Regions from separate parts of the Paraburkholderia sp. CI2 genome, predicted to be linked through region 2. Evidence: riboswitches for the same ligand, from Rfam matches in the RefSeq annotation. Region 2 holds a riboswitch; the other holds the start of a gene.
The links. A riboswitch is a leader RNA that binds a small molecule or an ion and turns the genes downstream of it on or off. The one in region 2 is predicted to bind thiamine pyrophosphate.
Positions count from the first base shown of each region.

Region 1: another riboswitch for thiamine pyrophosphate. It lies ahead of HDG32_RS21765 (FAD-dependent oxidoreductase); the one in region 2 lies ahead of thiC (phosphomethylpyrimidine synthase ThiC).

Region 1 is NZ_JACHDL010000016.1:82,039-85,443, reverse strand. Features, by position in the region: gene HDG32_RS21770 (ABC transporter ATP-binding protein/permease) at 1-841, opposite strand, end outside; TPP riboswitch at 1,273-1,396, shown strand; gene HDG32_RS21765 (FAD-dependent oxidoreductase) at 1,618-2,754, shown strand; gene thiS (sulfur carrier protein ThiS) at 2,814-3,011, shown strand; gene HDG32_RS21755 (thiazole synthase) at 3,119-3,405, shown strand, end outside.
Region 2 is NZ_JACHDL010000018.1:80,611-84,015, reverse strand. Features, by position in the region: gene thiC (phosphomethylpyrimidine synthase ThiC) at 1-1,134, opposite strand, end outside; TPP riboswitch at 1,224-1,341, opposite strand; gene HDG32_RS23405 (GreA/GreB family elongation factor) at 1,484-1,885, opposite strand; gene HDG32_RS23400 (hypothetical protein) at 2,480-2,938, shown strand; gene HDG32_RS23395 (thioredoxin family protein) at 3,051-3,405, shown strand, end outside.

The sequences.
Region 1 (3,405 bases), on a different contig from region 2:
AGGTCAGGCGCTTCGTGTACTTCATCACCTGCCACCAGTTGTCGCGGATGCGGCCGAACAGCGTGCGCGCGTTCGTCTTCTCGGTTTCCATGCCGTTGTAGAACGCGATCTGCTCGGCATTCTCACGCAGCCGGATCAAGCCGAAACGGAAATCGGCCTCGACTTTCTGCGCCTGATAGTTGATCGACACGAGCGGATGGCCGACCTTCTGCGTGATGAGCGAGCCGACCACCGCATACAGCGCGGCGGCCCACACCATGTAGCCGGGGATCTGCAGCGGCATGCCGCCGAGCGAGATGCTCAACGCGCCCGCGAGCGACCACAGGATCGTGATGAACGACACGAGCGTGACGACGGTCGACAGCAGATCGAGCGTCAGCGACAGCGTGGTGGTCGCGAACGACTGCAGGTCGTCGCTGATCCGCTGGTCGGGGTTGTCGGCGAGGCGGTCGCGCTCGATGCGGTAGAACGCGCTGTCGTCGAGCCACTCGTTCAGGTAGCGGGTGGTCAGCCACTGGCGCCAGCGGAAGCCGAGCATCTGGCGCAGATAGCGTCCATACACGGCGAGGATGATGAAACCGAACGCGAGTCCGGTAAAGATCATCAGCAGGTGCGGGAAGTCGTGGACGTTCTTCGCCTGCAGCGCGTTGTAGAAGTCCCTGCTCCAGCTATTCAGGCGCACGTTGATCCAGACGACGAGCAGGTTCATCACGATGATCGTGACGAGCAGCCCCCACGCGATGCCTCGTTCCTCGGAAACCCAGTAGGGCTTGATCAGGGTCCACGCGGAGACCTTTTCGTCGGGCGGCAGCGCGGGGCTGGCGGAAGTATGTGGTGTCATGAGCGTCCTGATGAAGTGCTGACCCGAAGTGCCATTCCGGCGTACGGGTCCGATCTGGTTGACCCATGTCGGGCGATCCCGCGAACTGCGGGCCCCTTTGCGAGGGCGTGGCTGCCGCGGGTCTGCGATACCTGGCCGGGCATCGCGCCATCACGCTCGATGAACGCGAGTCCGGACTGGCGCCCGATTCTGGCGTGACGCCCTTAAGCGAAAATTAATTTTCGGGGCCGGCATCCGCTGCGCTGCCGCCGCCACGCATGCGGCCACGAGCGTCGCGCGCGCCGCGTTTTTGCGGCACCGGTCACGGCATTGTGCCAGAGCGCCGGGCCGCTTCGCACCGGCATCTCGATAGACGGTGCCAGATCAAAATTGGGGTGGCGACTGCGGAGCGCTGGTTTGCGGGCGCCGCGCCTTTTATGGTCTAATGACCTGCGACGAAACAGGGGTGCTTCGCCCACAGGCGGCATGACTTTCATGCCGGGGCGGCGAGGCTGAGAGAGACCCTTTGCACCCGATCCGGGTAATACCGGCGCGGGAAGTTTCCGGAAGCAACCGTCTTCCATTCCCCGCCGGGCGGCGAGCGCAGCTCACATGTGCACGTCGTGACCGGCCGGCTTCACCCGCCGGTTTCGTCCTGGGTACGTGCGTTTTTGGCCGTACGGAAAGGACTCGATTACCGCCTATTCTTCAGACATGCATTTTTCCCTTCGTCACGCCGCCTCGGGCGAGCCGTGCCGTTTTGGTTTTGCCCACCGCAGTCGAACGGAGCGCGCGCGATGAACCGTCCCGCCCGACCCGATTTCGCCGTGCTCGGCGGCGGCCTGTGCGGCCGCCTGGTCGCGTGGCGCCTCGCTGGCGACGGGCATCGCGTGGCGCTCTACGAGCGCGGCGATGCCACCGGTTCGCAGGCTGCCGCGTGGGTCGCCGCCGCGATGCTCGCGCCGCTGGCAGAGGCCGCGAGCGCCGAGCTGCTGATCACGCGGCTTGGCGCGAGTTCGCTCGAAAGCTGGCCGCGCGTGCTTGCCGAACTGCCGGAGCCGGTGTTTTTCCAGCGCAACGGCACGCTCGTCGTCTGGCATCACGCGGATCGCACCGAGGCGCCGCTATTCGAGCGGCGCGTGCGTGCGAACGCGCCGGCCGAGTTGCTCGACGGCGGCTTCGTCGCGTTGGCGGGCGCGCAGCTCGGCGCCGCCGAACCCGCGTTGGCCGGCCGCTTCAGCCAAGGCTGGCTGCTGCCGCGAGAAGGCCAGCTCGACAACCGCCAGGTGTTGTCCGCGCTTGCGGCCGGGCTTGCCGAGCGCGGCGTCGACACGCACTGGAACACGCCGATCGACGACGCATCGCTGCCCGAGGCCGGCATCACCATCGATTGCCGCGGGCTCGGCGCGAAGCCGGTGCTGCCGACGCTGCGCGGCATCCGCGGCGAAGTTGCGCGCGTGCATGCGCCTCACCTGCAGCTGACGCGCCCGGTGCGGCTACTGCATCCGCGTTACCCGCTGTATATCGCGCCGAAGCAGAACGGCCTCTACGTGATCGGCGCGACCGAGGTGGAGGGCGAGGACATGTCGCCCGTCAGCGTGCGTTCGGCGCTCGAGTTGCTGAGCGCGGCGTTTTCGGTGCACCCGGGCTTCGGCGAGGCGCGCATTCTCGAGCTGAATTCGCAGTGCCGGCCGACCTTGCCCGATCATCGTCCCGCGCTGCTGTGGGACGGCGCGCGCACGCTGCGCGTGAACGGCCTGTACCGGCACGGCTACATGATCGCGCCCGAAGTCGCCGACGAAGCCGTGCGCTTCGCGAGCGCGCTGCTCGACGGCCGCGTCGGTGATGCCGACGCATTCGCCGGCTGGCGGCGCGACTCACGCTGGAGCGAGCTGTTCCAGCAGCATTTCGCGTGCGAGCCGGCTCGAGCGTAGCGGCCAACGTGCCGCGCGCGATGCCGCTTGCGCCATCGATTGAACCGTATTCGAACACCATGGACATTCATATCAATCAGAAGCCGTTGTCGTTGCCCGAGGGCGCGACTGTCGCCGATGCGCTCGCCGCCTTTGGCGCGCGTCCGCCGTTCGCGGTCGCGCTCAACGGCGATTTCGTCGCGCGTGCGCAGCATGCGGCGCGCGCGTTGCAAACGGGCGACCGGCTCGACGTCGTGCAACCGGTCGCGGGCGGCTGAGCGCGACCGCGCCAGCCTCTCGCTTACCGAACGCAACAACCGTCGCCGAAAACCCATTGCCGCAACGCGGTCGGTTCTAGCCGCGAGGGCAAACCAGGATGATGCAAATGACTTCTCACGAGACCGCCGACGCGCTGACGCTATACGGTCAAACTTTTGCAAGCCGCGTGCTGCTCGGCACATCGCGCTATCCGTCGCTGCAATCGCTGTCCGATTCGATCGACGCCGCGCGCCCCGGCATGGTGACGGTCGCGCTGCGCCGTCAGATGAACGAGGGCCACGCCGAAGCCGGCTTCTTCGATCTGCTCAAGCGCCATGGCGTGCCGCTCTTGCCGAACACGGCGGGTTGCCTGAGCGTCGGTGAAGCGGTGACGACCGCGCACATGGCGCGCGA
Region 2 (3,405 bases):
TTCCTTGTGATGCGCGAGACACCACTTCGCCATGATCGAGCCGCCGCGCGACACGATGCCGGTCATCCGGTTCGCCGTGAGCGGCACATATTGCAGACGCACGCCCGCGTGGATCGTGAAGTAGTCGACGCCTTGCTCGGCCTGCTCGATCAGCGTGTCGCGGAAGATTTCCCAGGTGAGGTCTTCAGCCTTGCCGTTGACCTTTTCGAGGGCCTGATAGATCGGCACCGTGCCGATCGGCACCGGGCTGTTGCGGATGATCCATTCGCGCGTTTCATGAATGTGCTTGCCGGTCGACAGATCCATCACCGTGTCGCCGCCCCAGCGGATCGCCCACGTCATCTTGTCGACTTCCTCGCCGATCGACGATGTCACCGCCGAGTTGCCGATGTTCGCATTGACCTTCACGAGGAAGTTGCGGCCGATGATCATCGGCTCGCTTTCCGGGTGATTGATGTTGTTCGGGATGATCGCGCGGCCGCGCGCGATTTCCTCGCGCACGAATTCCGCAGTGATTTCGGTGAGGCCGTTCGGACCGAACGCGCTCGCGCCGAATGCCTGGCCGGGGTGCTGACGGCCCATCATCGCGGCGAGCTTCGCGCCGTTCGGGCCGCTCGTCTTCAGGGTCTCGAGGTACTCGGCACGGCGCTGGTTTTCGCGAATCGCGATGTATTCCATTTCCGGCGTGATGAGGCCTTGCTTCGCGTAGTGCATCTGCGTCACGTTCCTGCCGGCGATCGCGCGGCGCGGCGTGCGATGCAGTCCCGGAAAGCGCAGCTGCGCGGTGGCCGGATCGGCGGCGCGCTCGCGGCTGAAGCTGCTCGACAGACCGGTCAGCGGCTCGGTGTCGCCGCGCTCCTCGATCCACGCCTCGCGCAGCGCGGGCAGACCCGCGCGGATGTCGATCCTGGCGTCCGGGTCGGAGTAGGCGCCCGAGGTGTCGTACACGTAGATCGGCGGATTCTTTTCGCCGCCGAAGCTGTCGGGCGTGTCGGCCTGCGAGATTTCGCGCATCGGCACGCGGATGTCGGGGCGCGAGCCGGTCACGTAGACCTTGCGCGAATTCGGCAACGGCGCGACGGCGGCCTCGTCCACGTGGGCTTCGGCGGAAATAAACTTCGGGTTGGCGTTCATGTAAGTCTCCGTACAAAGTGGGGCGGCTAAGCAGGAGACCGAGATGGAAGTAGTCGGAAAATCGCGCAGAGGTGAGGCCCTTGAGGCTGGAGCGAAATCCGTACGCTTCCCTGCGCTGGCATTATCCAGATCAGGTTCAAAGGGTATTTCTCACCCACGCAACACGGACCTCCAGCTCCGCGCTACGCAGGACCCCCGCGTTAGCAGCGCACACGATACACCGCCCGCCCGCGGTTTGGCAACCTGTCTGAATGACTCAAAAAAACTGGTCCGGATGAAACCAGACATCTCCTATGCTTGATTCGAGACCGCATCGGACAGGGCAACTTACAGCGAGGGAACGGCCGCCTTACAGTGAAAAATCGTCGGCGGCTTCAGGCTGATACAGGATTTTGTCGAGCTTGAGCACTTTCTGATCGCCGCTGGGTGGCGTGAAGCGGATGCTCTCGCCGCGGCGCGCGCCGAGCAGCGCGAGGCCAGCCGGCGAGAACACGTTCAGGCGCCCTTGCGCGAAATCGGCGTTGGGCGGATAGACGACGGTCCACGTCATTTGTTCGCCGCTCGCCGCGTCGATCAGCGTGGCTTGCGAGTTCATCGTGACGACGTCGGCGGGGATGTCGTGCGAGTCGACGATCACCGCGCGTTCGAGCACATCGTCGAGCATGTGCTGCAACTTGGCGTCGGTGGCCGCGTATTTCTCGAGGCGGGTCACGTCGAGTTCGGTCAGGTAGCAGGTTTTGATCTTCTTCATCATCAGGACTCCGGATAAGGCGGTCATGGATGGCCGCGTGCAACGACCCATGGGGTGGTCGGCGGATGAGTGGACGAATGGGAGAGCCCGGTGCCCGGCGACGCGGCCCTGGGAATTGGCGGGCTGCGTCAGCGAGGGCGCCGGGCGGCGTGAAGCGGGACCGTTCGGGACGTCTCGCCGGGGCCGTGCGACGCGACGCCCGCGCGCGCGCACTCGCCTGCGCGGCATGGGCGCAAGCGGGCGAGAGCACGGAAAGTCGGACGACGCAGAGAAGTCACGGGCAAAACGACCAGGTGTTGGGGAAGAGCGATCGAGAGGCGCCGGGCGACAAAGCGTGAGGCCGCGCGGCAGCAGCGAGACGAAAGTTTGATGGTAGCACGCTGTCTCACGCAGTTCCGTTTGCGACGTCGCGCCCGTCGATTGACCGTTTTTGTGCGGTGCGAGAAGAAAGCGGTGTGGTCCGCATTGCGTTCAAGCCAGTCAGAGGATTGCCGTTAAACAAAGTGCAGCGAAGGCCGCACTCCGGCGAAGCGATTCGCGGGATGGCGCGTGAATGGCGCGAGGCGACTCGCGCCGATTGACAAAGAGGTGCACATGAAAGCGGAAAGCAGGCGGTGGCGAACGTTCGGTCGCACAGTCGCGGTGGTGGCATTGCTCGCCGCGCCGCTGGCGGCGCCGGCGGCATCGACGGTGACGGGCGGCGTGATCCGGTTCGTGGGGATGATCGTTGCACCGCCGATACAGATCAGCGTGGATACGGCGCCCCCTGGCGTCGCCGTCGGTAGCGCGAGCGTGGCGGGTCAGCGCTTCTCGCGCACGGTGACGTTCAGCGCGCCGCCGGGCGTCGTCAGCGGGGCCGATGTCGCGCTCGAAGTGAACGGCGGCACGCAGTCGCGCGATCTGGTGGCGGCGCGTTTCGTCGATGGCACCGGGCGCGTCGCGACGGCCCGCGACGGCCACTACGCGGTCGATCGCGCGGGCGGCGTGCTGTCGCTGAACGCGAAGCGCACCGATACGGACACGCGCGTGACGGTGGTGGTCAGTTACGACTGAGTCGCGGGCGAGCTTTGGCTGGCTCATCCCGCGCCGGAAAAAAAATTAAAAGAGGCTTGTCATAACCGGCCGCGCGGCTCGACAAACGTGCAGATTACGATCGGAGCACGTCATGTCGACCGCGCACAATCGCTCGATACTTCAGCGCTTTACGACTTTTTCGACGCCCGCCGTCGGCCTCGCGCTTTTTCTGCTGAGCGGTTCCGGGATCAGTGCGGCCGACGCGGCCGGGCCCCTATGCACCACGCACAGCCCCGCGCACCGCGTCGCGCTCGTCGAGCTCTACAGCAGCGAGGGCTGCGATAGCTGCCCGCCCGCCGACCGCTGGCTCAGTCAATGGAAAAGCGACGGCGCGGCGCACGGCATCGTGCCGCTCGCGCTGCACGTCGACTACTGGAACAGCCTCGGCTGGACCGACCGCTTTTCCCAGCATCGCTTCACTGAACGTCAGCAAACGCTGACGCGTC